DNA from 3 places in the Mesobacillus sp. genome. Region 2 is predicted to be linked to each of the others. Evidence: predicted binding sites of a transcription regulator. Region 2 holds the regulator's gene; each other region holds the start of a gene.
The links. The regulator LexA, encoded in region 2, represses DNA repair genes until DNA is damaged. The targets are predictions, from matches to a motif close to CGAACATATGTTCG.
Positions count from the first base shown of each region.

Region 1: the regulator LexA is predicted to act here: its motif matches at 3,364-3,377, upstream of pcrA (DNA helicase PcrA).
Region 3: the regulator LexA is predicted to act here: its motif matches at 7,007-7,020, upstream of recA (recombinase RecA).

Region 1 is NZ_JBYNSB010000031.1:91,190-102,151, forward strand. It holds gene ligA (NAD-dependent DNA ligase LigA) at 1-776, opposite strand, end outside; gene AC3EBE_RS12410 (hypothetical protein) at 907-1,092, shown strand; gene pcrA (DNA helicase PcrA) at 1,123-3,345, opposite strand; gene pcrB (heptaprenylglyceryl phosphate synthase) at 3,498-4,193, opposite strand; gene AC3EBE_RS12425 (DUF3231 family protein) at 4,469-5,506, opposite strand; gene AC3EBE_RS12430 (YerC/YecD family TrpR-related protein) at 5,653-5,973, opposite strand; gene AC3EBE_RS12435 (DUF3048 domain-containing protein) at 6,009-7,052, opposite strand; gene AC3EBE_RS12440 (adenine deaminase C-terminal domain-containing protein) at 7,117-8,856, opposite strand; gene AC3EBE_RS12445 (YgaP family membrane protein) at 9,034-9,306, shown strand; gene AC3EBE_RS12450 (EYxxD motif small membrane protein) at 9,379-9,483, shown strand; gene purD (phosphoribosylamine--glycine ligase) at 9,514-10,776, opposite strand.
Region 2 is NZ_JBYNSB010000041.1:17,726-28,687, reverse strand. It holds gene AC3EBE_RS16425 (ATP-dependent DNA helicase) at 387-2,315, shown strand; gene AC3EBE_RS16420 (hypothetical protein) at 2,381-2,599, opposite strand; gene lexA (transcriptional repressor LexA) at 2,761-3,384, opposite strand; gene yneA (cell division suppressor protein YneA) at 3,538-3,855, shown strand; gene AC3EBE_RS16405 (YneB family resolvase-like protein) at 3,882-4,550, shown strand; gene AC3EBE_RS16400 (DUF896 domain-containing protein) at 4,633-4,866, shown strand; gene tkt (transketolase) at 5,503-7,512, shown strand; gene AC3EBE_RS16390 (hypothetical protein) at 8,110-8,319, shown strand; gene AC3EBE_RS16385 (RNA polymerase sigma factor) at 8,771-9,322, shown strand; gene AC3EBE_RS16380 (hypothetical protein) at 9,319-10,347, shown strand; gene AC3EBE_RS16375 (VOC family protein) at 10,500-10,925, shown strand.
Region 3 is NZ_JBYNSB010000001.1:75,036-85,997, reverse strand. It holds gene yfmF (EF-P 5-aminopentanol modification-associated protein YfmF) at 1-157, shown strand, start outside; gene yfmH (EF-P 5-aminopentanol modification-associated protein YfmH) at 157-1,449, shown strand; gene ymfI (elongation factor P 5-aminopentanone reductase) at 1,524-2,246, shown strand; gene AC3EBE_RS00420 (DUF3243 family protein) at 2,348-2,608, shown strand; gene AC3EBE_RS00415 (DUF3388 domain-containing protein) at 2,844-3,635, shown strand; gene AC3EBE_RS00410 (RodZ domain-containing protein) at 3,656-4,522, shown strand; gene pgsA (CDP-diacylglycerol--glycerol-3-phosphate 3-phosphatidyltransferase) at 4,769-5,347, shown strand; gene AC3EBE_RS00400 (competence/damage-inducible protein A) at 5,372-6,622, shown strand; gene recA (recombinase RecA) at 7,134-8,174, shown strand; gene rny (ribonuclease Y) at 8,469-10,031, shown strand; gene AC3EBE_RS00385 (TIGR00282 family metallophosphoesterase) at 10,203-10,962, shown strand, end outside.

The DNA of each region.
Region 1 (10,962 bases), on a different contig from region 2:
ATATCGGCCACTTTTCTGCGTTCTTTATTCGTCTTGAAGCCAAGTTTCTCAAGATAATCGAGGCCCTCACTATGGGATTCAATCCCGGTATTGCCTACATCGGCAATTCCATAAAGGAACACATCAAGACTTCGCGATGCCGCGATTTTTGGATCAAGCTGGCGAAGGGAGCCTGCTGCCGCATTGCGTGGATTTGCGAATGGCTCTTCTTCTTTTTCCAGCCTGGCCTTGTTCAGCTTTTCAAAGGACTTCTTCGGCATGAACGCTTCACCGCGGACCTCAAGCGAGACAGGATCCTTCAGGCGGATCGGCAGTGAGCGGATCGTCCTTAAATTAGACGTAATATCCTCACCTGTCGTTCCATCCCCGCGGGTAGCACCGCGGACAAACATGCCATCTTCATAAATGAGCGAAACAGCCAGTCCATCGATTTTCAGCTCGCACACATAAGCAACATTGTCACCAACACCCTGGCGCACCCTGCGGTCAAAATCACGCAGATCCTGATCATCAAAGGCATTGCCAAGGCTCAGCATCGGCGTGGCATGCTGCACCTTATTGAACATCGTCAAAATCTCGCCGCCGACACGAAGCGTTGGCGAATCAGGAGTCTGCAATTCCGGATATTGCTCCTCGATTTCAATCAGTTCCCTTAACAGGCGGTCGTATTCCGCATCAGGAACCGATGGCTGGTCAAGAACATAATATTCGTATCCATATTGATTAAGCAGATTTTGCAAATCCTTGGCTTTTTTCTCAGCGCTCTGAAAATCCATAAATCCAGCCCTTTCTAACCGAAAAGCTCAGGGCGCCTTGGTCAACCCCGAAAGTCGCTGGCCGACTAAAACCGCCACGTCCTGTGGCAACGTCGGCACTAGGACATCGTGTCCGTCGGAGGGCCTGACATTGAAGTCGTTCTTTGACTTCATTGGCAGGACCGAAATCGAAATGTATAGCCGACTGCCCAGAAACGCAGAAACTGGAGACTCCGACAAAGAAGCGCTTTTTGCTTCTGCGGGCCGAGTTGAAGTTTCGGAGTTTCTAGGAGGCGAAACTAGACAAGCGACTCGAGGGGCTAGGCGCTGGAGCTAGACAGTAATTTAATTTGTAAAAATGATATTATTACACCTTCTGAATCGGCGCGAATTTTGCCAGCAGGCGCTTGATGCCTGTCGGGCTTGGGAACGCGATGTCAAGCTCCAAACCTTCGCCGGCGCCTTTTACGCTGACGACTGTGCCTGTTCCCCACTTGCCATGCTGGGCTTTGTCGCCAACCTTCCAGCTGATGTCTTCTCCTCCGCTTGAGGCCGCAACAGGCCGCGTAACTGCACCGCGCTGTGGCATCATCGGTCTTGCCGCTGGTCTGGCGCTGCTTACTGGTGAAGTTCTCTTCGGTTTCGGAGCGGCATCCTCGACCAATTCAGCCGGAATTTCCTTGATGAACCTTGATTCAGGGTTCATATTCGTGCGCCCAAATAAGGTACGCATTTGTGCATTCGTGATGAAGAGCTCTTCCTCGGCACGCGTGATTCCCACGTACGCCAGCCGGCGCTCCTCCTCCATCTCAGCTTCTTCCATTAATGAACGGCTGTGCGGGAATACTCCCTCTTCCATACCGATCAGGAAGACAACAGGGAACTCAAGGCCCTTAGCTGAGTGAAGTGTCATCAGTGTGACAAAATCAGTTTTCTTCTGGCCATCATCATCAAGGCGGTCGATGTCCGCTACAAGCGCAAGGTCTGTCAGGAATGCGACCAGAGATTTATCTTCACTGCTTTCTTCAAAGCTGTTTGTTACGGTTAAAAATTCATCCAAGTTCTCAAGCCGGCTCTGTGATTCAATCGATTTTTCCGCCTTTAGCATGTCTCGGTAGCCAGTTTTATCAAGGACTTCCTCTACAAGCTCAGTTACAGACAAGTATTCCTGCTGCTGAGTGTAGTTGCGGATCAGGTTGCGGAACTCGATTGCTGCCTTTTCGGCTTTCGGGCTGAGTCCAATCATCTCGATTGCTTCAAGCGCCTGGAACATGGACATATCATGCATAGTGGCGAAGTTGGCGATTTTATCAATTGAAGTAGAACCAATCGCGCGCTTCGGTACGTTGATGACCCTCGTCAAGCTGATGTCATCATCCGGATTCGAAATCAGGCGGAGGTAAGCAAGGATATCCTTGATTTCCTTCCTGTCATAGAACTTGATGCCGCCGACAATTGAGTATTCGATGTTGGACTTCAGGAACGATTCCTCGATTACACGGGACTGAGCGTTCGTACGGTAAAGGATCGCGATATCGGACAGCTTGCGGCCGTTCCTGATGAGCTCCTGGATTTTACCGATGACGAACTGTGCTTCACCCTGCTCGCTGTCAGCGCGGTAATACATGATTTTATTGCCCTCGGAATTTTCTGTCCAGAGATTTTTCGGCTTTCGGTTCATGTTGTTCTGGATGACCATGTTCGCCGCTAATAGAATCTTCTTTGTTGAGCGATAGTTTTGCTCAAGCAAAATGACATTCGCTTTTGGATAATCCTTTTCAAATGAAAGGATGTTTGCGATGTCAGCTCCGCGCCAGCGATAGATCGACTGGTCGGAATCACCGACGACGCAAAGGTTCTGGAAGCGCTGCGCCAGCAATTTTACAAGCATATACTGTGCTCTGTTCGTATCCTGATACTCATCGACATGGATATACTGGAATTTGCGCTGATAGTATTCAAGCACCTCAGGCACACGGATGAACAAGTTGATCGTTGTCATGATCAAGTCATCGAAATCAAGCGCATTGTTTTTGCGCAGTCTGCGCTGGTACTCCTCATACACATCGCTGACCTTCTGCGAGAAATAGTCGCCAGCTGTTTTCGCATACTCCTCCGGTGTGATCAGTTCGTTTTTAGCCGAGCTGATTGTCCCGAGGATCGCACGCGGATCGAATTTCTTAGGATCCATATTCTTGTCCTTAAGGATTGATTTAATGACAGATTGCTGGTCAGTCGAATCAAGAATCGTGAAATTGCGGTTAAAGCCGAGGCGGTCAATGTCTCTGCGCAGAATGCGCACACACATGGAGTGGAAAGTCGAAATCCAGATGTCGTCGGCTGCACCGCCCATCATCTTCTGGATCCTCTCGCGCATCTCCCGCGCTGCTTTATTCGTGAACGTGATCGCCAGGATGTTATAAGGGTTTATCCCCTTTTCCACCATTAAATATGCAATCCTGTGCGTCAATACTCTTGTCTTGCCGCTGCCCGCACCAGCCATCAATAGCAGCGGGCCGTCCAATGTCTTGACAGCCTTCTGCTGCTCGGGATTCAAACCATTCAATAACTTATCCGTTAAAAATTGCATAAACTCCTCACCACCATACAAACATTTGTTCTTATTATTTTATCCTAAATACACAACGTATACAATCACACAAATTAACGCGCCACCGCGCCGGGGGTCTGACCCCCACCACTTCACCGCATCACCGTACCGGGGGTCTGACCCCCACCGCTTTAATGTGATGAAGCGGTGGCGGCGGCTACTGTTTTTATTGCTTCTTCGAGGTTGCTGTAGACGACGTTTCCGACTACAATGACATCGGCAAGCTTGGCCATTTCGGCTGCCTGGTCTGCGGTCTCAATTCCTCCGCCGTAGAAGAGCACGGTTTGATCGAGGACACTTTTTGCCGCTTTGACGACCTCGGGATCACCGTAGGTGCCGCTATATTCTAAATAGAAAATTGGCAGGCTGAACATCTTCTCTGCCATCATCGCATAGGCCCTGACATCTTCAATATCAAGGTCTGTCTTCGCTTCTGTCAGCTGGGCAGCCTTGCATTCGGGATTCAGGATGCAATAGCCCTCCATCTTGACCTCGTCCCAATCCATCAGATCGCCGTACTCCTTCACCGCATCATGGTGCAGGCCGGTGATCCATTGCGGATTGCCGCTGTTCAGCACAGTCGGAATATAGTAAAAATCGAAGCCTGGTGTAATCGAATCTATAGTAGAAACCTCAAGAATGCAAGGAACCGTATAACGGCGGACTCGGGACATTAAATCAAGGACTCCTTCAAGAGTGACTCCATCCGTCCCTCCTACCATGATCGCGTCGGTTCCAGACTCGCAGATTCTATCAAGTTCTTCATCAGTAATCTCTTTATTAGGGTCGAGTTTAAACACATGTTTCCACTCGCGAACATCGTACATCCTTGAATTGCCCCCATTCTATATTTCCATTCCACCATTATAGCATTTGTTCATCCCAGACAAAAAGGAAACATCAGGTTAAAAGGACAATTTCCAGCTTGATTGATCATGAGCTGTTTTCGCCTTACAATCCACCCTGCGGAATCAGCGGGCACGATCGCTTCCCAGCCAAAGAAAGCACAAAAAGAGCTTGCAAAAGGCAAGCTCCAAGTTAAAATAAATATGGTTCATTTTCAAGGCGGCTTCCGGCATAACATCCCGCTTGAACCCCACCGCTATTCCGAAGTCAGCTCTCTCCGGTTTGCTGCCTGCGGAGGCTGTTCAAGCCAGCCGTTCTCGATAAGCAGGTCGGCAGCATCTTCCGCGTACAGCCCCACTTTCATCAACACTTTTCCATATAAAAGACCGATATCCTTCCGTCCATTAACAGCCATTGAGTTCCCGAATGACCTGACCTTCATCGAGAACATATCAGCTTTATGGACAAGCATGATTTTATCCGAAAATGGCGCTGTCGTGGAACTGGTCACCAAATGATCCAACAAAGCAGGTGAAGGCAAATTTTGCTGATGAAGTTTCTCCTTTAGCTGATCCACCATTTTATCCGTCATCTCGACTCCCCTGATAAAAAACTCACGGATTTGCTCCGATTTGACTACCTGGCTGAAGCCCATCAGCAACGCCTTGCTGGTAACATTGTTTTCGATATTGTCATAAAGATGAGTGACTTCCAGGGCATGGAGCGGGCGGAGTTTCCCTCCAATTCCATTGAAGTAAGACTTCCGCTCAACGAAGTCAACCTTTTCAGGAACTGGCAGCACCGGTGGTTTGATGATAAACCCTTTGTCCATCAGAAGCCCATTGATTTGCGCCAAAAGCTCCTCAGTTGCCGTTAGGCATTTCACAAAAAACTCCCTGACATCCAGTCTCATCACGAGCGGAATCGCAATTGCATAAATGCTCATCCCGGCCTTGGCGGCATATTTCAAATAATGCACGTAAAATTCATCTTCAAACAGTCTTGGAGCGCTGAGGTTCACGTCCTTCTCATTGAAGCCATGAGGAATCGGGAAATTTTCTCCCTCTAAAAACACTTTAATGGTTGCCATGAAATCCTCTGTCAGATGCAGGGCATTTTCAAGCAATGTTTTTATATCTTCATCTTTTACATTCCGGAGGAAATACCTCAGGATCGTGGAAGACATGCTGTTTCCCATGTACGTCGCCCATAGCTTTGCCATTTCGACAGAAGTAAATTTTTCGGTGGGATTCATTTTGGATGAATCAAAATGGATTGGTTTTAGAGATGACATGCTATACCCCTTATCCTAAATTTACCTTTAGTTTCTTCTTACCCGGAAAAATTTATTCAGATTGCAGTCCCTAAAATCACAGTCACCCAGTTCAAATTAAAAAGGACGAGAACCTTTTAACGGCCCTCATCCTTCACTCTTCTAGCTTATACTTCTTCCTTCGCTTCCTGCTCTTCCATTTCCTTCAGCCGGTCCAAAGCCAATTCATAAGCGTCGTTGCCGTAATTCAGGCAGCGCTTAACCCTCGAAATCGTCGCAGTGCTCGCACCTGTTTCCGTTTCGATTTTATGGTATGTCTTGCCTTCGCGCAGCATGCGTGCAACCTCAAGGCGCTGTGCCAGCGATTGGATTTCGTTCACTGTCGCAAGGTCGTCGAAAAAGCGATATGCTTCATCTAAATCCTTCAGCGACAAAATCGCTTTGAAAAGCTGATCTAATTCTTTACCTCTTAATTTATCAAGTTGCATATATTCTACCCCTTATATCCTCAAATTTTTTCGCCTTATTGCTGTGAGTCGAATGAGACATCGCTGATTGCTGGGACAATGTTGATCCATGTCTTCCCGGGAACGAAACCAGCTTTTACCCCATCCTTATAAGGGATGATTCTGCCAGCTTCATTTTTCCATTGTATCTCATTGACTTTGCCTCTTTGAAAAAGAAACCCCTTGCCACCGGAGGTAAGATTGACTGCCCTGCGGCCTGCCGAATCAATGATGGCATGATCCATCTGCACCACAAGCAGATTGTCGATCAGCACAGGTTCCTTAGTATCAAGGTCAGCTGTTTCTTCCTTGCCGGAAAAGCGATGGTATTTTCCTGCTTCTCCATCGTATTCATAGATTAAATCAAACGACGGCGTTCCATAGGATACCATTATATCCTCAGCAGCCATACCATCCAAAGCATCGAATTCCTCTTTGCTTAAAAAAGCTGCTGACTCCGGCGCCTGATCCATCTCATATCCTCGCTTCTCTGCACCCTTCAGCATATTATCATAGGTAATATATGAATTGTGCGGAGCCTTGCGGAAGCTTGCCCTTTTAAACAAGGAGCCGTCATATTGAATGCCATTGATGTTGTCGATGTCCCCGCGGTCGAGCATTTCCTTTGCGTCAGGACTGTACCCATGGGCGACAAAAAAGCTGTCATACCCTGATGCCAAATTGATGAAATAATCCCGGGCGCTTCGGATTGGCCCCACCTTTTCAGGCTTTTCACTCTGGTAAATCGCGATCAGCCTGGTTACTTCCCCTTCAGCCAAAACTTCATAGATAAGATCGGCTTCATTCAGACCCGACTGCGGCCTTGCTTTCGGATGGTTATTTACGACCACGGCAATCGCTCTGCCCGCAGGTTCGTCTTTCGTTCCAATCCCCGTCAGCGGGAATTGGTATGGAAGCTCTTCAGCCTCTTTTACAACCTCTTCCACTTCTTTCTCTTTCTGTGGTTTGGCTGCATCCTTCTTTGTCTCTGTCTCTTTACTGCTGCACCCGGCTGCCAGGATCATTACGGCTGCCGTTGCAACGATCCACTTTTTTATCATTCTCGCCACCCCTGTGAACTCCCAGTTCCTCATGGCTGTTTATGTCTAGATGCACTTTTATATTTTAACGCATTATCGTTGGAAAGAGTATCGTTTTTTTCATGACGTCATAGATGCCCTGCTGCGTAATCCGGATGTATGGCAAATGCGTTGACGAGAAGAAAAGCAGCGAATAAATCGGGTCTGCAAACTTATATCCTTTTTCCCGTAAATATTCAAGCAGCTGTTTTTCCTCGGCCATCAATTCCCCGACTGGATGGCTCGACATAATCCCTTGCAGCCTTAGCGGAATCTCACCGACAACAGCACCATCCTCACAGGCAACGATGCCCCCGCCGATCTCCTTCATCCTGTTAAAAGCGGCCATCATATCCTGCTTGCTTTTCCCGATCAGGATGATGTCCCCAGTATTCGAGAAGGAGCTTGCAAGCCCCTGCAAATCCGTGGCAAAGCCCTTTAGCAGGGTATTGATCCGCCACTCACCATTCCGGTCAATCAGCATGAAAAAGCACTCATCATGATTCGCCGGCAGCTGATCGCCTGACACATCGATTGAAATCGAGTATGGCTTTGTAATCACCGCATTCTCCATCTTTATTCCGAATGGCATGGAGAACTGCAGGTCATCCATTGTCAGCTCCCAGTCAATCTTCAACGGATCGAAGCCCATCTGGTTCCAGTCGATTTCCGCGGCAGCATCGATTGCATTGCCATCGCGCTTGACCCACTGTCCTTTTGCCAGTACGGAAACCGGCGTTGGCTCACGCTCATCCTGTAGGAAATTGATGTTCGCAACCCGGCCTGTCACAATATTTCCGTGAAGATGCTCGAAATTATAATAGCGGGCAACATTGATGGTCGCCATATTGTACGCATCGATTACCGGCACTCCTTTTTCCAGAGCGATCCTGATCAGCTCATCGATTACGCCTTTTTCATAAAACGCCGTCGATGCCCCATCGGTGGTCATCATGAAGCGGTCATATACCGCGATATCAAGCTCATGGATTTCATCCAGCAGCTTCGGCAGGTCCGGCCTGATTGACGAATGCCTCAAGCTGACCATATATCCCTGCAGCAGCCTTCTCCTGACTTCCTCACCGGTCATTGCCTCATGGTCGCAATCCGCGCCAAACAGCATCATCTTTGCGAGCGTTTTTTCAGAAGCGCCTGGGAAATGTCCTTCTATTTTCTTATGAAGGCGCTTCGTCTCCTGCATCCAGTGAAGGATCATATCGTCCCCGTTCATCAGCTTCGGCCAGCATGTCAGCTCCCCGCCCTGCACGACATTCTCATGCTCCAGCCATGACCTGACATTTCCATTGGAGAAAACATCCTCCTCATGCTGGATTTCCGTCTGAGCATCAAACCGGCACCACCAGTACATCGTCACCGGGTTATCATTCAGTTCATTTATAAAAGAAAACGCTTTCTTTTTACCTAATTGTAAAGCCAGCACCATATTGTCGCTGATCATCGTCGTCGTCCCCGTCTGTGATGCATAGGCAGCAAAAGAATGGGGATTATAAAGTTGAAACGGATGGGCATGAGGTTCAATATAGCCCGGCACCAGCTTAAGCCCGGTGCAATCCACTATTTCACACTGCTTTGTATTTTCAGGCAGATTATCACCAACATAAACAATCCGGTCCTTGTAGATCCAGATATTCGCCGTCATCCATTTACGGAACGTCTGGTTCAAATAAGTTGCATTCGTCAGCAAGATCGTCGGTGAAAGGGTGCCGTCCACAACAGCAGCATGGTTGCGCAATTGTCTGTTTTTCCATCGATAACGTTGTTCCATACCATGTTCCCCTTTTCTTTCTATATAAAAGTCAGTTGTTAAGATTTAAAAGTAAACTTGCTTTTCAGCAAAAGAAAGCCCTTACATTATTGGTTCTAATGGTAACATATTTCGTCGTTTAACGCACTAAAGAATTACAAATTAACTGTAAATTCTTCGTAAAGGAGCGATTTGTAAATGAATGTCCGCCCGAATATTGGAATCATTAACGCACTTGTCAGGATCACAATTGGATTGACGGTTCTTGCATGGTCAACCTCCAAAATGGTCAAGCGTCCGTGGAAGGATTCATACATCTTCATGGCCATGCTTGGCGCGATGAAGGTCGGAGAGGGTATTGTCCGCTACTGCCCGCTTACTGCGGCTTATGAAAAAGGCCAGGATATGATGGAAGAAAAGAACGCCGCTAACGGTGACAGCGAGGGCTGGATTCCTTATAACCCAAGCTGATATCGTGAGGACTACTAAATACAAGGAGCCCCCAACTTGTGCTGGGGGCTCTCTCAAAAAGGAGATGATACTATGTTCTGGGAATACCTGCTGGATGTCAGCTTCGTATGGATTGCCCTTGTAGGCAGCATCATTGCCCTGCTGCTTGTTTATACAAATAAAAGACGCGCACGCTGATTCGGCTTTCTTTTTTATAGCATATTGACGCTAAACAGACACATGCCCAATCGCTCTGCTGCCGATGTCCTTGCGGTAAAAGGTCTCGGGGCATTCCAGCTTTTCAAGCTCAGCATAAACCTTTTGCTGTGCTTCTTTTAATGATGCCGCTTTTGCACCTACGAGAAGCACTCGGCCCCCGTTTGTCACAAACTCACCCTGCTCGTTCTTCGCTGTGCCTGCATGGAAAACCTGTTCAAGGTTATCAAGCCCTTTCAGCACTGCCCCTTTCACGTACTCTTCAGGATAGCCTTTAGCCGCCACAACCACGCCCAGTACCGCTTCCTCATGCCACTCGATATCTGGAAATTGGCCTTCCAGTACCTCAAGCATGACCTGCACCAAATCAGACTTCATCCTCGGTAAAATCACTTGCGTCTCAGGATCACCAAAACGCGCGTTAAACTCAATTACCTTAGGACCTTCCTGTGTTTCAATCATACCGGCATAAAGGATACCTGTAAAACTGCGTCCCTCCGCAGTCATCGCGGCCGCTGCCGGCTTCAGCACTTTTTCCACCGCTTCAGCAACGGTCTTGCTGCGAATATGCGGTACAGGGGAATAAGCCCCCATGCCGCCAGTGTTCGGACCCTTGTCACCATCAAAGGCGCGCTTATGGTCCTGCACGATCTCAAGTGGAATCACATTTTCCCCGTTCACAAATGCCATCAGCGAAAACTCTTCCCCTGTCAAAAATTGCTCCATGACCACGCTGGCTGAAGCCTCGCCAAACTTGCTGTTCAGCAGCATATCCTGCAGGGCAGCTTCCGCCTCCTGCTGGGTCATGGCAACGACCACACCTTTGCCCGCCGCAAGTCCGTCCGCTTTGATGACGATCGGTGCGCCAATTCTGTCAAGATAGGCTTTTGCATCAGCATAGTCCGTGAAAGTTTCATATTCCGCAGTCGGGATGCCGTATTTTTTCATCAGATCCTTTGCGAACGACTTGCTGCCCTCAATAATAGCTGCTGCTTTCTTCGGGCCAAAAACCTTAAGGCCTTCATCTTCAAAACGGTCTGCGAGCCCTGCCAGCAGCGGAACCTCAGGCCCGATGATCGTCAGGCCGATTTCGTTCTGCTTTGCAAAAACAACAAGCTCATCCAGCTGATTTTCATTGATGTCCACAAGTGATGCGCAGTCCTCCATCCCAGGATTTCCTGGCGCTGCAAACACCTCCGTCACCAGCGGACTCTCGCTGACCTTCCGGCAAATCGCATGCTCCCGGCCGCCTCTGCCAACCACAAGAACCTTCATTCCCCGCACCTCCGTTTTAAGATACCTTATTCTGATTTTTCGGATTGAAATTGAACTTTATATGGTCCTTTTATCTAAATTGAAGCTGTTTGTTATGTTTTAGCAGCAATCCAGATAGCCTTTTTATGAGGTGAATTCATTTTTCACCAGTAGAAGTCATTTTTTCACCAGTAAGTGCATTTATTT
Region 2 (10,962 bases):
CATCCAGGTAAATTGTTGATACCAGCATTTTTTATTGTCGCAGGATATAGAAATCACATTTTTTAATAACTGGACCAAGAAGGATTTCTGGCAAGTCCCAAATATTGCGCTCCGGAGGGATGACCTAGTTTCTCATTATCCAAGTATTGATAGAGATTGAAGGAATGGATAAGAAACATAGAATTCAAGAAAAAAATACACTAACTTTTTTTCACATTTCCCCTAGTGTAACTGTCTATGTTTATTTTAACAGTAAATTCCAATAAGGGAATCTAAAATTTTTAATAAGATAAGTGTGCATCTGTATCACTTTAACTTGGATTTTCTGTTATGATAAAAGCTGGCTTTTTGTGAAAGAATTAGAGCATTTTTGAGGAGAGAAAGCATTGACAAATACACTTCCGTTTACCATCACTAAGGACGATACATTTTTTGACTTATTAGGTGATTATATAGGTGATGTTTTTTATGAAATCCTGCCTGAAAAAGGCTATGAGCTTCGAGATGAACAAATTTATATGGCCTTCCAGGTGGAACAGGCATTTAAAAATAAGGGGACTATTTTTGCAGAAGCAGGGGTAGGAACCGGGAAAACCTTTGTTTATTTGATTTATGCGATTCTCTACGCCCGATATATGAGAAAGCCGGCAATTATCTCATGTTCTGATGAGACGCTCATTGAACAGCTGGTAAAAGAAGGAGGGGACATAGAAAAGCTGGAGAAGGCTCTTGGCCTAAAGGTGGATGTGCGACTGGCAAAAGCGCGCGAAAATTATGTTTGCGTCAAAAAGCTGGACAACCTTTCAAATACAACCACAGAAAAGGAAATCCTGGATGTTCACGACCAGCTCCCTGATTTTATTTTCGATGAAGGAATATCCATGAATGCGTTTAGCCGATATGGTGACCGGAAGGAATATCCATGGGTGTCGAATGAAAAATGGACTATGATGGCATGGGATCCGCTCCAGCAGTGCTCTACCTGTGAATGGCGCCACCGGTGCGGACAGACATTGAACCGTGATCACTACCGCCATGCGGGTGATTTGATTATCTGTTCCCATGACTTTTATATGGAACATGTGTGGACAAAGGAATCCCGTAAGAGGGAAGGACAGATGCCGCTTCTCCCGGAAGCGAGCACAGTTATATTCGATGAGGGCCACTTGCTGGAGTTTGCTGCGCAAAAGGGCCTGACATATAGATTTAACTCTCAAACCCTTACAAATGTTCTGACTGGATATATGCATCAGGATGTACGGGAAGAGTCACTGTATTTAATCGAGGATATTTTGGAGCTCCATGATTCCTGGTTTGACTTGCTAGTTGAGCATTCTGCTGCGGTGGAGGGCTCGAATCGAAAAGAAGTCCCATTCTTGCCAACAATCAGGAAGACTGCTGAACTGCTGGAAAAGAAGGTCAGTGAACTGATGGATCAGCTCGTCTTCGATGCCGAGCTGTTTGTGATAGACGATTATCATTTAAAAATAATGGAAGAATACCTGGAGTTTTTTTCATATGGACTTGGGATCTTTCTGAAAAATGATGAAGGCATATTCTGGCTGGAGGAGAATGAGGTCCAGACCTCATTAGTCATCATGCCTCGCCTGGTTGAGGATATCCTGAAGAAGGAAGTATTCTCTCAAAACATACCATTTATATTTTCATCTGCGACTTTATCACAGGCAGGTGACTTTGGTTATATTGCAAAGAGCCTCGGTATTGAAAAGTTCAATTCCTTTACCGTCGATTCCCCATTCGATTATGAAGAACAAATGCAGATGGCTGCACATATTCAATCATCAGAATATGAGAAATGGGAGCAAATTGGGAAGGATTTAATGACCAAAGGCGGCAGCTCACTCGTGCTGTTTTCTTCTCAACAGGAAATGGAGCGGTTCAAGGGGTGGGCTGAAACAAAGCAATGGCCATTTGCGGTTTTATTTGAAGGTGACAGGGAAATAAGCGAGACAGTAAAAGAATTCCAGACAGTACACTCAGCCGTTTTATGTTCCTTTAGTTTATGGGAAGGTTTAGATGTACCCGGGGAATCACTTACTCAGGTTATAGTGTCTTCCTTGCCATTCCCTCCGCATGATCCGGTATTTATGGCAAAAAGAAAGCATGCTGAAAACCCTGAAACAGACGTCGATCTTCCTTATATGTTATTAAGATTAAGGCAGGGAATCGGCCGGTTAATCAGGACAAGCCAGGACTATGGTACCGTCCATATTTGGCTTACAGACAGCCAAAAGGCGAAGTACTTTAATCAGATTGAAAACATACTCCCAGTTAAAAAAATAGATTGGGAATAAAGAAAACATCCCGAACGGCACTGGCCGTTCGGGATGTTTTGTCAAAGACGGAGATTAAGGATGGCTTAGAAGCCGCATCCGCATCTTCTGTGGCGGCGGCGGTCGCGATCACGATCACGATCATCATCCCTGTTATCATCTTGAGCTCCTGCCAAATCTTCGATAATACAGCGGCGTACTGCGCGGCAAAGGTCATCGAAGTCAATTGTCGCTCTCACCTGGTTTCTGTCGCGATTAGGATAAAAAATATCTGCGACATCATTGTTGTTACGGTTGTAGCCCATTCTGTTCAACTCCTTCCCTGGTGGCTTTTCATATTACACTTTATCTTATGAAGCAGAGGACAAGGAGTTAAGGCTAAAACCTATTTTTTGATAAAATGTGCTATTCTCATAGTCCCAGTTTAATAGAATGAAAAAAAGCAAGCGGCAGCCCGCTTGCTTTTTTAATGCATATGTCTGTAAACACCGATTACTTTGCCGAGTATAGATACATTGCGAAGGATGATCGGATCCATGGAGGAGTTTTCCGGCTGAAGCCTGAAATAGTCCTTCTCTTTGAAGAAGCGTTTCACAGTTGCTTCATCTTCTTCTGTCATGGCAACTACAATATCACCATTATTCGCAGTCTTCTGCTGTTTTACAATGACATAATCCCCATCAAGGATACCCGCTTCAATCATGCTGTCCCCCATGATTTCAAGCATGAATACCTGCTCATCATGCGGAACCAGGCGGTCCGGAAGAGGGAAGTACTCCTCTACATTTTCAATTGCGGTTATCGGCATACCGGCAGTTACCTTACCAACGACAGGGACGTTAACAACTTTATATTTTGGGATCCGGCTGTCCTCTTCAATCTCAAGGATTTCAATTGCACGCGGCTTGGTCGGATCCCGGCGGATCAATCCCTTGCTTTCAAGCCTGGCTAAATGTCCATGAACAGTGGAACTGGAGGCAAGTCCAACAGCTTCGCCGATTTCACGAACGGATGGCGGATAACCCTTTTTCTTGACCTCACCTTTGATGAACTCAAATATGTCTTGCTGCCGTTTTGATAACTTTGTCATATTCACGCACCTCATATCATTTCTTGTCCTTATTATACCATGCATAAATTACAGATACAAACATAAGTTCGAATTTTTAGTTGACACAAAACAAATGTTCGCTTTATAATAAAAGACAGATAATCGAACAAACATTCGTAAGAGGTGCTGGATATGAAAAAACTATGGGCAAACAATTCATATGCTATTATTTTAATTGCAGCAGGACTGATTTTTTCACTCACTGTGAAAGTCCATTCAATGATTTCCGATGATCAATACATAACTGTTACTATAGAAGAAGGGCAATCACTATGGGAAATTGCCCAAACCTTTAAAGACGAACATAATCTCTCAGAAAGGCAATTCGTAAGCTGGGTTGAAAAGGAAAACGGAATAAATGGGGAAGTCATTCATCCGGGTGACGAAATCATGATCCCAGTTGCCGCTGAGCAAGGGGAACCAACACAGATTGCCGGCGCGGAAAGATAATTAGCAATTTGAAAATAGGTGAAAAAATGAAAGCAATAATCTACTGCCGTGTGAGTACCACCAAGGAAACACAGGAATCCTCGCTCGCAAGGCAGGAGGAGGAGCTGCTTAAACTGGCAGGCAGTTATGGATTCGAGGTTGTTAGGGTCATTAAAGAGCAGGCGAGCGGATATGATCTCGAGAGGGAAGGAATACTGGAGCTGCTAGAGCTGATCAAGGATAAAAGTATTCGTGCGCTGCTCATCCAGGATGAAACACGGCTTGGCAGGGGAAACGCGAAAGTGGCATTACTGCACTGTATTTTGAAAGAAGAGATAAAACTTTATAGTATTTCTCATCATGGTGAACTCCAGCTTTCAGAATCAGACTCGATGGTTTTGCAAATTGTCAGTATGGTTGAAGAGTACCAGAGGAAAATCCACAATATAAAAATCAAGCGTGGAATGAAACGGGCCATTGAGCATGGATACAGGCCGCAGAGAAATTTAAAAAAACAGGGCGAAAATTCCGGCCGGGAAAGAAAGGATATGCCCATCGAAGAAATTGTGAAACTACGAAATAATGGGCTGACTTTTGCTGAGATCGCCGCGACTCTGAGGGGTTTCGGCTTTAACGTTTCCAAGGCCACTGTTAATAGAAGATATCTGGAATATATCGAGTCACAGGAAGAGGAAGCACAATTGCACAATAAATAATTTGAGGTCAGTCTTCTTGTCAAAAACGGAGGATTCTAGTAACATGTCTGTTGACGTTACTTTTAAACAAAGGAGCTTTGCAATGCTATCAAGTGATAAAATTGCCAGAATCAATGAACTGGCACGAAAGGCTAAAGCCTCTAAGTTAAGTGAAGAAGAAGCCAAGGAACAAACGAAGCTTCGCGCTGAATATCTGCAGTCTTTCCGTTCTTCCATGCTTAACACCTTAAAAGGGGTAACGATTGTAGACCCTGCGGGTAATGATGTTACACCTGGCAAACTTAAAGATCTGCAAAATAAATCTAAGCTTCATTAATTTTCCAAATGTCCATTTACGGAATACATTTACTGTATTCCTTTTTTGTTTTGGCTGTTTTCGCAATGATTATTGCCTTCCACCGATGTTGAAATAAGATCCTAATGATTGTAGTGGAAGACGCGCAGACTCCTTCGGGATACAGCGGACAGGTGAGACACCGCAGGAGCGCAGCGACGAGGAGGCTAACCGCACACCCCAAGAAATATTTGCCCTTGAAAAAGCCGGTAGTTGGGCTTTTTCATAATTTTCCAGAGGAAAGCGAAGCGCCTGGAACGGAAATCAACAGCATTTTATTACAAACTCTTCTGTAAAACCCTTTTTGGAAAATGGGGAATTTCTTTCGAAAGTATATAGAATAGCAACAAAGTATAGAAAAAAGCCTTTGTTTTTAAGTTTCGGCTTTGTTTTAGGTCAATGTTGTTTGGTTTTAACCAAAATCAATGAAAGATAAATATTATATTATGGAAAAAAGCCAGGCGTTCACTGCAGGCTATTACATAAGACAGATGTGTTTGTGTCAAAATAATTAACATTACGGCCTTTTCTGTCTCCCTCAGGGGCAATTTGTTGTATAATAATTGTTCTCGCTATATATTAAGGATGTAGCCAGTACTAAGAGAAAGGATGTATTTCATGTTTAATAAAATTGATATGCTTTCAATCGACTCAATCCGTACTTTATCGATTGATGCAATTGAGAAGGCAAATTCTGGACACCCAGGAATGCCTATGGGTGCAGCACCGATGGCTTATACCCTGTGGACTCGTTATATGAACATCAACCCTAAAAATCCTGAATGGTTTAATCGTGACCGCTTTGTATTATCTGCTGGACATGGTTCAATGCTGCTATACAGCTTATTGCATTTAGCAGGTTATGACCTTTCAATGGATGATATCAAACAATTCCGCCAGTGGGGCAGCAAGACGCCTGGCCACCCTGAATTTGGGCATACGGCTGGTGTGGATGCAACTACAGGCCCGCTTGGTCAGGGAATCGCTATGGCTGTTGGTATGGCAATGGCTGAACGTCACCTTGCAGCTGTATACAATAAAGAAAACTATAACCTAGTTGACCACTTTACATATAGCATTTGTGGAGATGGCGATTTGATGGAAGGTGTCTCTGCTGAGGCGGCATCCCTTGCAGCACATTTGAAGCTCGGCAGACTTGTCGTTCTTTACGATTCAAATGACATTTCACTGGACGGCGAATTGAACAAATCATTCTCCGAAAGCGTTGCGGACCGTTTCAAAGCATATGGATGGCAATATCTTCGTGTAGAAGACGGAAACAACCTGGAGGAAATCGCCAGAGCACTCGAAGAGGCTAAAACTGATGAAAATCGTCCTGCATTGATTGAAGTAAAAACAATTATTGGTTATGGCTCACCTAATCTTTCTGGTAAGTCAGACGTACACGGAGCACCGCTTGGCGCTGACGAATTGAAGCTTACAAAAGAAGCATACAAATGGACATTCGAAGAGGATTTCCATGTCCCATCCGAAGTTTATGATCACTTTAAACAGCAAATTGCTGACAAAGGTGAACAAGCCGAACAAGCCTGGAATGAACTTTTCGATAAATACAAGAGCGAGTTTCCTGAGCTAGGAAATCAGCTTGAGAAGGCTATGAAGGGTGAACTAGTTGAAGGATGGGATCAGGCTGTTCCTGTTTATGAAGAAGGAAAGAGCCTTGCAAGCCGTGCTTCATCTGGCGAGGCATTAAACGGAATTGCTAAAAACCTTCCTTATTTGGTTGGCGGATCTGCTGACCTTGCAGGGTCTAACAAAACGATGATCAAAGGAACAGGTGACTTCTTCCCAGGCTCATTTGAAGGCCGCAATATCTGGTTCGGTGTTCGTGAATTTGCGATGGGAGCAGCTATGAACGGCATGGCTTTACATGGCGGGCTAAAAGTATTTGGCGGAACATTCTTTGTATTCTCTGATTACCTGAAGCCAGCAATCCGTCTCGCAGCATTGATGGGATTGCCTGTCACTTACGTATTCACTCATGACAGTATTGCTGTAGGGGAGGATGGGCCAACTCATGAGCCAGTAGAACAACTTGCTGGATTAAGAGCTATGCCTAACCTATCAGTGATTCGTCCTGCAGATGGAAACGAGACAGCTGCAGCTTGGAAGCTGGCGGTTGAGTCAACCAAGACTCCAACAGCACTTGTGCTGACAAGACAAAACTTGCCGACAATCAAGGACACTGACAAGAACGCGTATGAAGGTGTATCTAAAGGTGCATATGTGATTTCACCTTCTGGGAAAGAATCTGCTGATGCAATGCTGCTTGCAGCTGGATCTGAAGTAGGTCTTGCAGTTCAAGCTCAGGAAGCGCTGGCTTCTGAAGGTATCCACGTTTCTGTAGTAAGCATGCCTTCATGGGATCGTTTTGAACAGCAATCCAAGGAATATATAGAAAGTGTAATTCCTAAATCTGTTAAGAAGCGCCTGGGTATCGAAATGGGCTCTTCCCTTGGCTGGCACCGTTATGTTGGTGACGAAGGTGAAGTATTGGCAATCGATACATTTGGAGCTTCAGCACCAGGCGAAAAAATCCTGGAAGAGTACGGATTCTCTGTAAATAATGTTGTAGCTCGTGTAAAAGCATTGCTTCAGCAAAATTAAGCTGTAATGAATCAAAAAAGGGCATGAGGCCAATCATCATTTGGTTAAATGCTCTTTTTTTTTGGCTCTTTTCTAATACTTTGTTGATATTCTCATTTTTGAAAACTCCTTTAAAATGTTTTTTAAAGAAGACTATGCAATAAAATGCTGTTGATTTCCGTTCCAGGTGCTTCGCTTTCCTCTGAAAAATTATGAAAAAGCCCAATTGCAGGCTTTTTCAAAAGCAAATTTTTCTTGGGGCGTGCGGGAGCCTCCTCGTCGCTTTGCTCCTGCGGGGTAAAATGGCCCCTTCATTCGGGCCATTTCTACCTAGGTCACACCTGTCCCGCTTCATCCCGAAGGAGTCTGCGCGCCTGGAACGAAGAGCAACAGGATCTTAATTCAACATAGGTGAAAGCAACAATCTTTGCGAAAACAGCCTTTTTTTTATGTCCACGGAAAGTGGAAAAATGGAAGAATAACGAGTATTCAACTCTAGTTTATTTGTTTGCTAAATCATGTTATAATGAGAAACTTAAGTTAATTACAATTTGTATTGAGATGAATGAGTGTGAATAAAAGTTTATGCCTTACTGATAATATGGAGATGAAAAAATAATGAATAAACGATGGTCGATCGGGGAAATTAAAAAATTCGTTGAGAATAATTCAGAAAGTAAGCTGTTATCGACAGAATATCACGGTTTTTCTCAAAAGCTGCTTTTTAAATGTGCATGCGGCAGCAACTTTGAAAAAACCTTTACGAAATTTAAAAATAATAACCAGCGAAAATGCGATGTATGCCAGCCTCCAAAAGAGTCACGCTAATACGAGATAAATTAACAATGCACCAACTTCTTTTCAAAAGAGGCTGGTGCTATTTTTCTTTTTGGATGAATTTACGGGAAAATAAAGGTCAACCAAGAGATTTTCCATTAAATACGAAAGACTAAAATGTTCATAATGAATATTGGTGAGAAGCCATTAGTGAAGCAATTCCTGAAAAAGAAAAAAAGAAGCTCCAAATTGCTGAGCATAGCAAGAAAATGTGACTAGTTTACTATTTATGAATTCATACAGAAGGTGCTCCCTGACTTTCTAAAGAATATAAATCAAGGGCATTTTCTGAGCATTGATTTTTTAATTCATGCTTCAGGCAAAGAAAACCCCTGCCCAAAATGGTTAGCAGCATGCCGAATTAAAGAATTTTATTATTCCTTGCATCCTTTTCGGTGTACTGAACGCCTAAAGTGTAGAAGCAAACAAGGAGGTGCTGCAAATGGAGCAGGAAGTATTGATGCAGCGAATACGAAATGGAGAGGATTCAGCTTTTGCTGAATTAATAAATCCATTGATAGAAAAAGGATATAGAACAAGCTTCAGTATTGTCAAATCAAAGGAACTTGCGGAAGAAGTTGTTCAAAATTCCATGATTGAGGCGTATCGGAACATAATGAGTGGCAAGGAAATTACCTATTTTAATACATGGTTTTATAAACTTGTTTCCCACCGATCAATTGATGTACTGAGAAAGAACGGCAGATTGAAAGAAACTGTTACTGAAATGGAGTACATAAAGAGTTCTGGCGGAATCCTCGATAACTTAATAAGAGAAGAGACTGATACCGAGATCAAAACAGGTATTATATCACTTGATAATCTTAACTATAAAAATGTCCTTCTCCTATACTATTATCAGGATCTCTCTATCCAGGAAGTTGCCGAAATACTAGATCTGAAAGCTTCAACGGTAAAATCTCATTTGCGCCGTGCAAGAATCGCCCTGAAGACAAGGTTGCTTGAAAATCAATTTATAGGAGTGAATTCATGATGAAGATGGAGGATGTAATAAAAAAGGAAATCGATGATGAGATGGAAAAGATCGAGGTGCCTAAATCTTTATATGAATTTGCACAAAATATAAAAGCAGAATCCGATACGAAAGATGTCCAATTAAGGCAAAAAACAAAACCAAAAACTAAGTGGATTCAATTTACAGCAGCAGTCATTGGTATAGGGGTGTTAACCGGCTCTGCTTTCTTGAATCCATCAATCGCAGAGATGGCTTCTAAAATTCCCTACCTGGGACAGGTATTTGAGTCGAAGCCTGTACACGAGCTTTTGTGGGATGCTCTTGAAAAGGAAGGCTATAAAGACTTTTCTATTGGAATGAGACCGGGTGAGGTTGCTGAAATCGAAATTCAGATTGCAGGTTCAGAAAAAGACGCAGATCGTGAAAGAAACAAGATTACCCAAATTACAGAAGAAATATTAAAAAGTAAAGGGTATGATTCCTATAAGATTAAAGTAGGTTCATACATCCCTGAGATTACTCCTCTTACAGAAGAAGATCTAAAAATGATCGAAGTAACAAAAAAGCTAGAAGAAGGACTTAAAAATAATGGATATAACTTGATTGGTGTTAACCCTTACAATGACGTGATTGAGGTTGCCATCCCTTTGACAGAGAAACGTCAAGAAGAGATTAAAGCGAAGACATTGGAACTGGCAAAAGCTAATGGTTTAGAGAAGGATGTTACCCTAACACTGGTTGATGTCGATAAAAATGAACGTGAAGGTATATGGACAGATTATCTTTGGAGTATCTATGAAGGCCTGGCGCTTAAAAAAGAATATAAGGTTTCAGGAAATGGTTATTCATATAAAAAGAACAATATGAAAATGATTATAAAAACTACGATTAAACCTGGTGACAGTGATGCGAAGGAAATCGTTGCTAACATTCGTAATGAAATTAAATCATTCGTTGATACCGAAAGAGTAAATTCAAAAGTTAAAGACGACACATATGAGATTATAATAAGAGATAAGAGTGGAAATGATTTTCCATATTGATTGAAGAAGCGGGGAATCCTCGCTTCTTTTATTGTTATGCAACTCGCGATTTTAAAATTAGAATTAGGGCCAATATAATATTGTTTGCCTATGAAAAATATGGTAAAATAAAATCGAACATAGGTTCTTATTAAGAGAAGAGAGGTTATGTAATGGTAACAGGAATTGTTCCTTATTTAGTGACGAATGGAAATGGGCAGGAAGCAGTAAAGTTTTATCAGGAAGCATTGGGTGCCGAGGTAGTAAGCTTGCAAACATTTGGAGATATGCCAGCTAACCCTGAGTATCCGACACCTCCTGAAGCGAAGGACCTGGTCTTGAATGCTCAATTAAAAGTAGGCAATGGAAGTTTGATGCTGTCTGACACGTTTCCGGGACAGCCTTATCAATTGGGCTCGCAGGTGACAGTGGCGTTGTTGGCAGATCATGCAGATGAAGCTAAAAGTATATTTGGAAAATTGCAGGACGGCGGAACGGTAACGATGCCTTTACAGGAAACGTTTTGGAGTCCTGCATATGGCCAGCTGAAAGATAAATTTGGAATTGAGTGGCAAATCTCTACTGAACCAGCTAAATAGTAAAAAGCAGGGCTGCACGCTGGCAGCCCTGCTTATA
Region 3 (10,962 bases), on a different contig from region 2:
AGTGCTTTACCATAATGTTGTATCAGACAACAAAGTAAGCCTGGATGAGTGGCTCGACGGCATGAGCAAAACAACCAAAGAGGAAATTGTGGAAGTGGCCAATAAAGTGAAGATGGACACCATTTACTTCCTAACTGGATTGGAGGCGGACAAATAATGGAAAAGATTATGTTTGATCAGCTTCAGGAGGAGCTTTACTACGAAAAGCTGGCTAATGGTTTGGATGTGTACATTCTTCCGAAGAAAGGCTTCAATAAAACATATGCAACCTTTACGACGAAATATGGCTCCATCGATAATCATTTCCTTCCGCCTGATAAAAGCGAGTATGTAAAGGTCCCGGATGGGATCGCTCACTTCCTTGAGCATAAATTATTCGAAAAAGAAGATGGTGATGTATTCCAGCAATTCAGCAAGCAGGGGGCATCAGCTAATGCGTTCACTTCCTTCACAAGGACTGCATACCTGTTTTCAAGTACCTCTAATGTGGAAAAGAATTTGGAGACGCTGATTGATTTCGTGCAGGAACCTTATTTCACCGAAAAGACGGTTGAAAAAGAGAAGGGAATCATTGGACAGGAAATCACAATGTACGATGATAATCCTGACTGGAGGCTTTACTTTGGACTTATCCAGAATATGTATAAAAACCATCCGGTAAGCATTGATATTGCAGGGACAATCGAATCGATTTCACATATAACAAAGGATATGCTTTATGAGTGCTATGAAACATTTTATCATCCAAGCAACATGCTGCTATTCGTGGTCGGCCCGGTCAGTCCGGAGGGCATCATGGGCCAGATCAAGGATAATCAGTCTAAAAAGGAGTACAAGAACAAACCTGAAATCCAGCGCAGATTCGATGAAGAGCCTGCAGGTGTAGCAGAAAAGAAAAAGGTTTTGAAGATGAATGTCCAGACCTCAAAATGCCTTGTTGGCCTGAAAGCGGCTAATCCAACTCAATCAGGAAAAGAAATGCTTAAAAACGAGCTTGCAACAAATGTGCTCCTAGATATCCTGTTTGGCAAAAGCTCAGAAAATTACACAGAATTATATGGAAGCGGCCTGATTGACGATACCTTCTCATATGACTATTCACAGGAATATGGCTTTGGTTTTGCTATGGTAGGCGGAGATACAAACGAACCGGATGTTCTTGCTGAAAAGCTGGAGGATATGCTGATGCAGGCAAAGACAGGATCTGGTTTCACTGCAGAAGCACTTGAAAGGACAAAAAAGAAAAAAATCGGTTCATTTCTCCGGGCTGTGAATTCACCTGAGTACATTGCAAATCAGTTTACCCGCTACGCTTTCAATGACATGGATTTGTTTGATGTAGTTCCGGTCCTTGAAAGCCTTACTCTAGAGGATATCAGGAGCTCGGCAGATCGGCTGATTTCTGAAGAAAGACTGACAGTGTGCCAGGTAGTGCCTAAAGGAGCGTAAAGAAATTTTTGAACTGTTTGGTGCGCCGGAATTTCCGGCGCATTTTCCATGAAAGGGACTGGATAGGAATGGAAATAAAAAGATTCGCATTGATTACGGGAGCCAGCGGCGGACTCGGACAGGCTATTTCATTAAAGCTTGCTGCGGAGGGTTACTCATTATATTTGCACTACAACCGGAATGAAGCAGGGATCAGGTCACTTCTTGAAAAATTGGCCCACTTTGAAGGTGAGTTCATTCCTGTAAAGGCAGATTTATCGTCAAAAGAAGGATATAAGCAGCTGGCCAACAATATTTTTTCACTGGACGCTATTATTCATAATGCTGGCAACTCTCTATATGGACTGCTCGCAGACATAGATGAAACAGCGGCAGAAGAGCTGGTGCAAATTCATGTAACGTCACCGCTGCTGCTGACAAAAAGACTCCTTCCAAAGTTGCTCTCAAAAAAAAGCGGGGGCATAGTGGTTATTTCCTCAATATGGGGTCAAGAAGGTGCAGCATGTGAAGTTGCTTATTCAATGGTAAAAGGAGCTCAAATATCCTTTACCAAGGCATTGGCAAAGGAACTTGCTCCTTCCGGTATCAGAGTGAATGCCGTAGCTCCCGGGGCAATCGCAACCCCGATGATGAAGGGATTTACGGAAGAAGAGATTTCCGTGATTTCTGATGAGATTCCGGCTGGGAGGCTGGGAAGGCCGGAGGAGGTAGCTGATTCAGTAGAATTTCTTTTATCTGAAAAATCAGCTTATATAACCGGACAAGTGCTGGCTGTCAACGGCGGCTGGCATGTATAAAGAAGTTGTGACAATTTTTTAAAATGAAAAGCCCGATGAATAATTATCGACCGGTGTATGCAAAATAACCTTGTACTATTTTAGACAAGGAGGTTGTCAATATGTCCGTTCTGGATAATTGGAATCAATGGAAGGATTTCTTGGGAGACCGTCTTAACCAGGCTCAAGCCCAGGGAATGAACAAAGACGTCATGGGTGACCTTGCTTATCAAATCGGTGACTATCTTGCGAAGAATGTTGATCCAAAGAACGAGCAGGAAAGAGTGCTATCAGATCTTTGGTCGGTAGCTAGTCCTGACGAGCAGCATGCAATCGCTACGATGATGGTAAAGCTGGTACAAAATAACGGCACTAAGCAATAAAATGCTTGGATGGAAGAGGGGACAAATGGATCCTCTCTTTTTTTTGGCTTCTTAATACTGGACATTTGGCGTTTAGAAATCAAATCCTGCCATTCCAAATGCCAATCTTTAATGTCGGAGGATTCTGGCTTGTTTTTCCTTTCATATTAAACAAAAATCATATATTATAGAAGCTAGATATTTTATGTCTAATTGTGTCGCACAAAAAAGAGCTGAATGGCAAAGGAGGACAAAGATGGAGAAAAAAGAATGGTACTTGGAATATGAAATTGTGATCAATCGTCCAGGACTGCTTGGTGACATTTCTTCTTTGCTTGGGATGCTGTCGATAAACATTGTCACGATCAATGGGGTCGATGAAGGAAGACGGGGCCTATTGATGCTCGCGAAAGATGACGATCAAATTGAGCGATTAGAGTCAATTTTGAATACAATGGATACAATAAGGGTAATCAAGATCAGAGAGCCCAAGCTGCGCGACCGTATGGCAGTCCGTCACGGCCGCTATATCCAGCGTGATGCTGATGATAAAAAAACATTCAGGTTTGTAAGGGATGAGCTTGGACTCCTTGTTGATTTTATGGCAGAATTGTTTAAGCAGGAAGGGCATAAACTGATTGGCATACGGGGAATGCCTCGTGTAGGCAAAACGGAATCAGTGGTAGCATCAAGTGTCTGTGCCAATAAAAGATGGCTTTTCGTTTCATCGACTTTACTAAAGCAGACAATACGCAATCAATTGATTGAAGACGAGTATAACGCAGATAATCTGTTTATCATTGATGGCATTGTTTCTACCAGAAGAGCCAATGAGAGGCACTGGTCACTTGTCAGGGAAATCATGCGCCTTCCCGCAGTGAAGGTTGTAGAACATCCTGATATTTTTGTCCAAAATACAGAATATACCCTTGAAGATTTTGATTATATAATTGAACTCCGAAATGATCCAAATGAAGAAATCGTTTATGATATGGTCCAGAAAAACCACATGTTCACAGACTCTGACTTTGGAGGATTTGATTTTTAACAGTATTGGAAGGTGTTATCGTGACTGAGTTAGGAAATTTATTAAAAGAAGCACGTGAAGCAAAGGGCCTCAGCCTGGATGAACTGCAGTCCATTACAAAAATACAAAAGCGATACCTCCTCGGCATTGAGGAAGGAAATTATTCTGCAATGCCCGGCAAGTTTTACGTACGCGCTTTTATTAAACAGTATGCTGAAGCAGTTGGCCTTGATCCTGACCAGCTTTTCGAGCAGTATAAAAATGATATACCTACTACATACAATGAAGAACTCCCTGAACAATTATCGCGGGTCCAGTCAAGGAAAAGCCTGTCTCCTGATACATCCAGAGTCTTTGATATACTTCCGAAAATCCTGATTGGTATCTTCATCGTTGGAGCAATAGCATTAATCTGGTATTTGATTGTCCAGAACGCTGGTGATGACTCAAAAGAACCTGCTGCTACGGATAAAGGCAAAACCACTGTTGAAGAACCAAAGGAAATTGCCGATGATTCAAACAGTGATGAAGATGCCGAAGAAGAGCCGGCAGAAGAGGAAGCTCCTGTTGAAGAAACACCTGCTCAGGAGCTGTCAATGGTTTCGAATAGCGGAAGTAATACCACTTATGAAGTGAAAAATACAGAGAAGTTTGTATTGAAGATAGTATCACTGGGTCAAACATGGGTGGGTGTTTCAACAGGATCTGGAAAATCAGTATTCCAGGCAACACTTGTTAAAGGGAAAAACGAAAGCCAGACTACTGACATGTCAAATGAAAGCCAGGCAGTAATCAATATTGGCTACGCACCTGATACAGAAATCTATGTCAATGACCAGAAGCTGGAATATGCTGTTGACCCGAAGAAAGATATGACCCAAAAAATCACGATTAACTTTGTTAAGTGATGACACACATGGGCTGTATTAAAGTTACCATAAGCCTAATATATCAGGGACTGCTCCGCTAACTGGAGCAGCTTTTGAACAGCAGCCACATGAAAGTTTATGAAACGCCCGTATGGACTTATGTTTATACGGGCTAAAATTATAATAGTCATCTTTTTAAGATGCTGGTGGGATTTTTACATAATTATTGTTTAAAGAAATCCAAAGCTTGGATTTCGATATTTAACATCCTGGAGGAAAAAGAATATGAACTTGCCTAATAAGATTACGGTTTCAAGGATCCTGTTGATTCCGTTATTTCTCATCGTGATGATTGTACCCTTCTCATGGGGAGAAGTTGCCCTGTTGGGTACAACAATGCCGGTCACACATCTGGTGGGAGCATTGATCTATATTTTTGCATCAGTGACTGACTGGGTTGATGGATACTTAGCCCGAAAACATAATCTTGTCACAAACCTTGGCAAATTCCTGGATCCGCTTGCTGACAAACTGCTGGTATCTTCTGCGCTGATTGTGCTGGTAGAGCTGGGATATGCCCCAGCCTGGATTGTCATCATCATCATCAGCAGGGAATTTGCCGTCACTGGACTTCGCCTGCTGCTTGCCGGTGGCGGGGAAGTTGTTGCGGCCAAGATGCCCGGGAAAATTAAAATGTGGGCCCAAACCGTAGCGATTTCAGCGCTGCTGCTGCATAACATCATTTTTGAAGCATTCTCGATTCCGTTTGCAGATTTGGCTCTTTGGGTAGCCATGTTCTTTACGATCTGGTCTGGCTGGGACTACTTCGCTAAAAACAAAAACATATTCAGTAATTCAAAATAAAGGCAGTAAATTGGGGGAGTATACATGAATGCTGAAATCATTGCGGTAGGCTCGGAACTGCTTCTTGGCCAAATCGTCAATACTAATGCTAGATTCCTTTCAAGGCAGCTTGCTGAACTTGGTATCAATGTGTTTTACCATACTGTCGTTGGTGATAATCCTGACAGGCTCAAGCAGGCAGTTAAGATTGCACAGGACCGTGCGGAATTTATCATCTTTACAGGCGGGCTAGGGCCAACTAAGGATGACCTGACAAAGGATAGTATTGCGGCACTGCTAGGGAAAAAGCTTGTCCTCGACGAAGAAGCCATGCAATCAATTGAGGACTATTTCAAAAAAACGAATAGAGTGATGACTGAAAACAATCGGAGGCAGGCTATGGTCATTGAGGGGTCATACATCCTGAAAAATGACAATGGGATGGCTCCGGGAATGTTTTTATCGGTTGAAAACCGTAAATACATGCTGCTTCCTGGGCCTCCTTCGGAAATGGAGCCCATGTTCCTCAAGTATGGTCAGGAAGCGATAGCAGGCATGTTTGGCCGCCAGTCAAAAATTGAATCAAGGGTACTTCGCTTCTTTGGGATTGGAGAAGCAGCTCTGGAAGCTAAAATTGAAGACTTAATCGATGCGCAAAGCAATCCGACCATAGCTCCCCTGGCAAGTGACAGTGAGGTGACCCTGCGGCTTACTGCAAGGGATGAATCCGCCAGCACGGCCGAGGCGCTGATCGACAAAGTTGAAGCTGAAATAAAGGCCAGGGTTGGGCAATATTTATATGGGTACGGAGAGACTTCCCTCATAGCAGAGCTCTACAACGCGCTAAAGGAAAATAATCTTACCGTATCAGCTGCTGAAAGCTTAACAGGCGGAATGTTTCAGCAGGAGCTCACTTCAGTTCCGGGGGCTAGCAGCGTCTTTAAGGGAGGCTTTGTCTCCTATTCTAACGAAGCTAAAATCCAGCTGCTGAATGTCAGGACCGAAACGATTTCTAAGTATGGGGCTGTCAGCAGCGAGTGCGCTGAGGAGCTTGCTATAAACGCTGCTGCACTGACAAATTCGGATGTGGGTATAAGCTTTACGGGTGTAGCAGGACCAGATGAACTGGAAGGGCACCCGGCTGGAACAGTCTATATCGGAATACATATCAATGGTGAGCAAGTACACACCGAAAAGCTTCAGCTTGGCGGGTCAAGGGCAGCAGTCAGAACCCGGGCGGTAAAGCATGGCTGTTTTTTATTGCTTAATAGATTAAAAGGAACACGGAAGCCCTAAGCTCCGTGTTTTTTTCTTAAGGCTGTGTTAAAGCTGAATGTTGATTTTTAACCCTATTGATTGTAGTGGAAGGCGCGAAGACTCCTTCGGGATGAAGCGGGCAGGTGAGACCCCGCAGGAGCAAAGCGACGAGGAGGCTCACCGCACGCCCCAAGAAAAATTTGCTCTTGAAAAAGCCGGCAATTGGGCTTTTTCACAATTTTTCAGAGGAAAGCGAAGCGCCTGGAACGAAAATCAACAGCCTCGTTTAACAGAGCCTTTCTTAAAAAATAAATAGACAGATTTCTTCGGGGAAATAAGTTTTGGCTGGTGTGCTCCGGTGGAAAAACAGTAAAAATCATATCCAAAATTGAATTTTGTCAAATAGTTCAGCTTGAAAAAAAACGAATAAATGTTCGATTTTTTGATGGACAAACCGCCAGGAAAAAGGTATAGTAATAGTAGGTTTTAAATAAGAGTTTTGCGGGCAGGCAGTACGCCAGTCCGTTCTATATAAAAGGAGGAAAATTGAGTGAGTGATCGTCAAGCTGCGTTAGATATGGCGTTAAAACAAATTGAAAAACAATTTGGTAAAGGCTCAGTTATGAAATTGGGAGAAAAGACAGACACGAAGATTTCTACTTCTCCAAGTGGTTCCCTGGCATTGGATGTCGCTTTAGGAATAGGCGGATATCCCCGCGGACGTGTTATTGAAATTTACGGTCCTGAAAGTTCAGGTAAAACAACAGTGGCGCTTCATGCAATCGCTGAAGTACAGGCTAATGGCGGACAGGCTGCATTCATTGACGCTGAACATGCTCTCGATCCTGTATACGCACAGAAGCTGGGCGTAAATATCGATGAACTTCTTCTTTCTCAGCCGGATACAGGAGAACAGGCTCTGGAAATTGCTGAAGCCCTTGTTCGAAGCGGCGCAATCGATATCATCGTTATTGACTCAGTTGCTGCTCTTGTACCAAAAGCTGAAATCGAAGGCGAGATGGGTGATTCCCATGTTGGTCTGCAGGCCCGCCTTATGTCCCAGGCATTGCGAAAGCTATCAGGTGCCATCAATAAATCTAAGACAATCGCAATTTTTATCAACCAGATTCGTGAAAAAGTTGGTGTTATGTTCGGTAACCCTGAAACTACACCAGGCGGACGCGCTCTGAAGTTCTATTCAAGTGTGCGTCTTGAAGTGCGCCGTGCAGAGACTTTGAAGCAGGGCAATGACATGGTCGGTAATAAAACAAAGATTAAGGTTGTTAAGAACAAGGTGGCTCCGCCGTTCCGGACAGCTGAAGTTGACATCATGTACGGTGAGGGGATTTCCAAAGAGGGCGAAATCATCGACATGGGTTCAGACCTTGATATCGTCGATAAAAGCGGTTCGTGGTACTCCTATAATGGTGAACGTCTTGGACAGGGAAGGGAAAATGCAAAAGTCTTCCTGAAGGAAAACCCATCCATCCGTCTTGAAGTTCAGAAAAAGATTCGTGACCATTATGGTCTCGATGGAGAGTTCACCGTCACAGAAACAGACGAAGACCAGGAAGAATTTGAACTTGATTAATAGATTTAGCTATAAATATGCAAATAAGGTCTCCTGAATCCAGGGGACCTTATTTGCAATAATTCCCTAAAAAATTGAATTGATAGAATAATTTTAAAAAGGAATCCATCCCTTACAGGACAAACCCTTGACAATAAAATTTGGCAGCTTTACAATTAAACATGTATATTTTACATTTTCATGGTATTAAAAACGTTTAAAAGCATTAGAGCTGTATGTTGATGCTTGAAACAATGTACATGCCGACACTTTAAAAAACGTAACACAAGTTCATAGCAAGAGGAGGTGAAAATGATGGATCCTATTATTTTGATCATCTCCATTTTGCTTGGCCTATTCGTCGGTGCAGTTGTTGGCTATTTTTATCGTAAATCCGTTGCGGAAGCAAAAATTGCAGGTGCCAGAAACGCTGCTGAGCAGATCATTGAAGATGCGAAGCGCGAAGCAGAGGCTATGAAGAAAGAAGCCCTGCTAGAGGCTAAGGATGAGAATCACAAGCTGCGCACTGAAGCAGAACGTGAAATTCGTGAACGAAGAAATGAACTGCAAAAACAAGAAAATCGTTTATTGCAAAAAGAGGAGAATCTTGATCGTAAAGATGAATCGTTGAACAAACGTGAAAATCTTTTAGAGAAGAAAGATGATGCTCTTTCCAAAAGACAACAGCATATTGAAGAGATGGAAAGCAAAGTGGACGAGATGGTACGAAATCAGCAGGCTGAACTTGAACGCATCTCGGGCTTAACGCGTGATGAGGCTAAATCCATCATTTTGGAACGAACTGAGCAAGAGCTTGCTCACGACATTGCATTAATGATTAAGGAAAACGAAAACAGGGCGAAAGAGGAATCCGATAAGAAAGCAAAAGAAGTTCTCTCTCTTGCCATCCAAAGATGCGCAGCTGACCATGTCGCTGAAACGACAGTATCAGTTGTCAACCTTCCTAACGATGAAATGAAGGGACGCATCATCGGCCGTGAGGGACGGAATATCCGTACCCTGGAAACGTTGACTGGGATTGATCTCATCATTGATGACACTCCGGAAGCAGTTATCCTTTCCGGTTTTGACCCAATCAGACGTGAAACAGCCCGTTTGGCTTTAGACAAGCTAGTTCAGGACGGACGTATTCATCCGGCTCGAATTGAGGAAATGGTTGAAAAGGCACGCCGTGAAGTAGATGAACACATTCGTGAGGTAGGCGAACAAACGACCTTTGAAGTGGGCGTTCACGGGCTGCACCCTGACCTTATCAAAATTCTTGGCCGCTTGAAGTATCGTACAAGTTACGGACAGAATGTACTAAAACATTCAATGGAAGTAGCTCAATTGTCCGGATTGCTTGCTGCTGAGTTAGGTGAAGATGAAACATTGGCTCGCCGTGCAGGACTCCTGCATGATATTGGAAAAGCAATCGACCATGAAGTAGAAGGAAGCCACGTTGAAATTGGTGTGGAACTTGCAACTAAGTACAAGGAACATCCTGTTGTCATCAACAGTATTGCTTCCCACCATGGAGATACTGAGCCGACTTCGATCATTGCAGTACTTGTTGCAGCTGCCGACGCATTATCAGCTGCAAGGCCAGGTGCCCGCAGCGAAGCGCTTGAAAACTATATCCGCCGCCTTGAAAGGCTTGAAGAGATTTCTGAATCCTATGAAGGAGTCGAAAAATCATTCGCAATCCAGGCGGGAAGAGAAATCCGGATTATGGTTAAACCCGATCAAATCGATGACTTGCAGGCTCATCGCCTTGCACGTGATATCCGTAAGAAAATCGAGGAAGAGCTTGATTATCCAGGACATATCAAAGTTACAGTCATCAGAGAGACAAGGGCAGTTGAATACGCAAAATAAAGCGGTGCTTTTTGCACCGCTTTTTTTATTGTACTGGCTCTAAAATAACCATTAGGCTCTAATGCCAATCTGAGTATTTATAGGGATTCAAAGCCCGCCACTTTTTTTATCCCAAAAAAAGTGTGGTACAATGATGTATAACAAAAATCCAGCACAGGAAAGGGAATTTTGATGAGGATTTTATTTGTGGGAGATGTAGTAGGTTCTCCAGGCAGGGATATGGTAAAGGAATATCTGCCAAAATTAAAAGATAAGTTTCGTCCGACAGTGACAATCATAAATGGGGAAAACTCAGCCAGTGGCAAAGGGATAACCGAAAAAATATACAGGCAGTTCCTTGAACAGGGGGCACAGGCGGTAACGCTCGGCAACCATGCTTGGGATAACAGGGATATATTCGAATTCATAGATGAAGCCAAGTACCTGGTAAGGCCAGCGAATTACCCGGAAGCAGTTCCTGGGAAAGGCATCGTTTATTTAAGGATTAATCAGGAAGAGCTCGCTGTGATTAATTTGCAGGGCAGGACGTTTTTAGCTCCAATTGATTGTCCTTTCAAAAAAGCCGATCAATTGATTGAGGAAGCAAGGAAGAGGACTCCGCTGATCTTTGTGGATTTCCATGCTGAGGCAACGAGTGAGAAGCAGGCAATGGGCTGGTATCTTGATGGCAGGGTATCTGCCGTGGTAGGCACTCATACACATGTTCAGACGGCGGACCAGCGGATTTTGCCTAATGGCACAGCCTATGTATCTGATGTTGGAATGACCGGGCCATATGACGGCATTTTAGGGGTTGAAAGGGAAGCTGTGCTTAAAAGGTTCCTTACAAGCCTGCCGACTAGATTCGAAGTCGCAAAAGACGGCCGCACTCAGCTTTCCGCAGTGCTGGTTGATCTCGACAAAAATACTGGGTCTGCAAAGAAAATCCAGA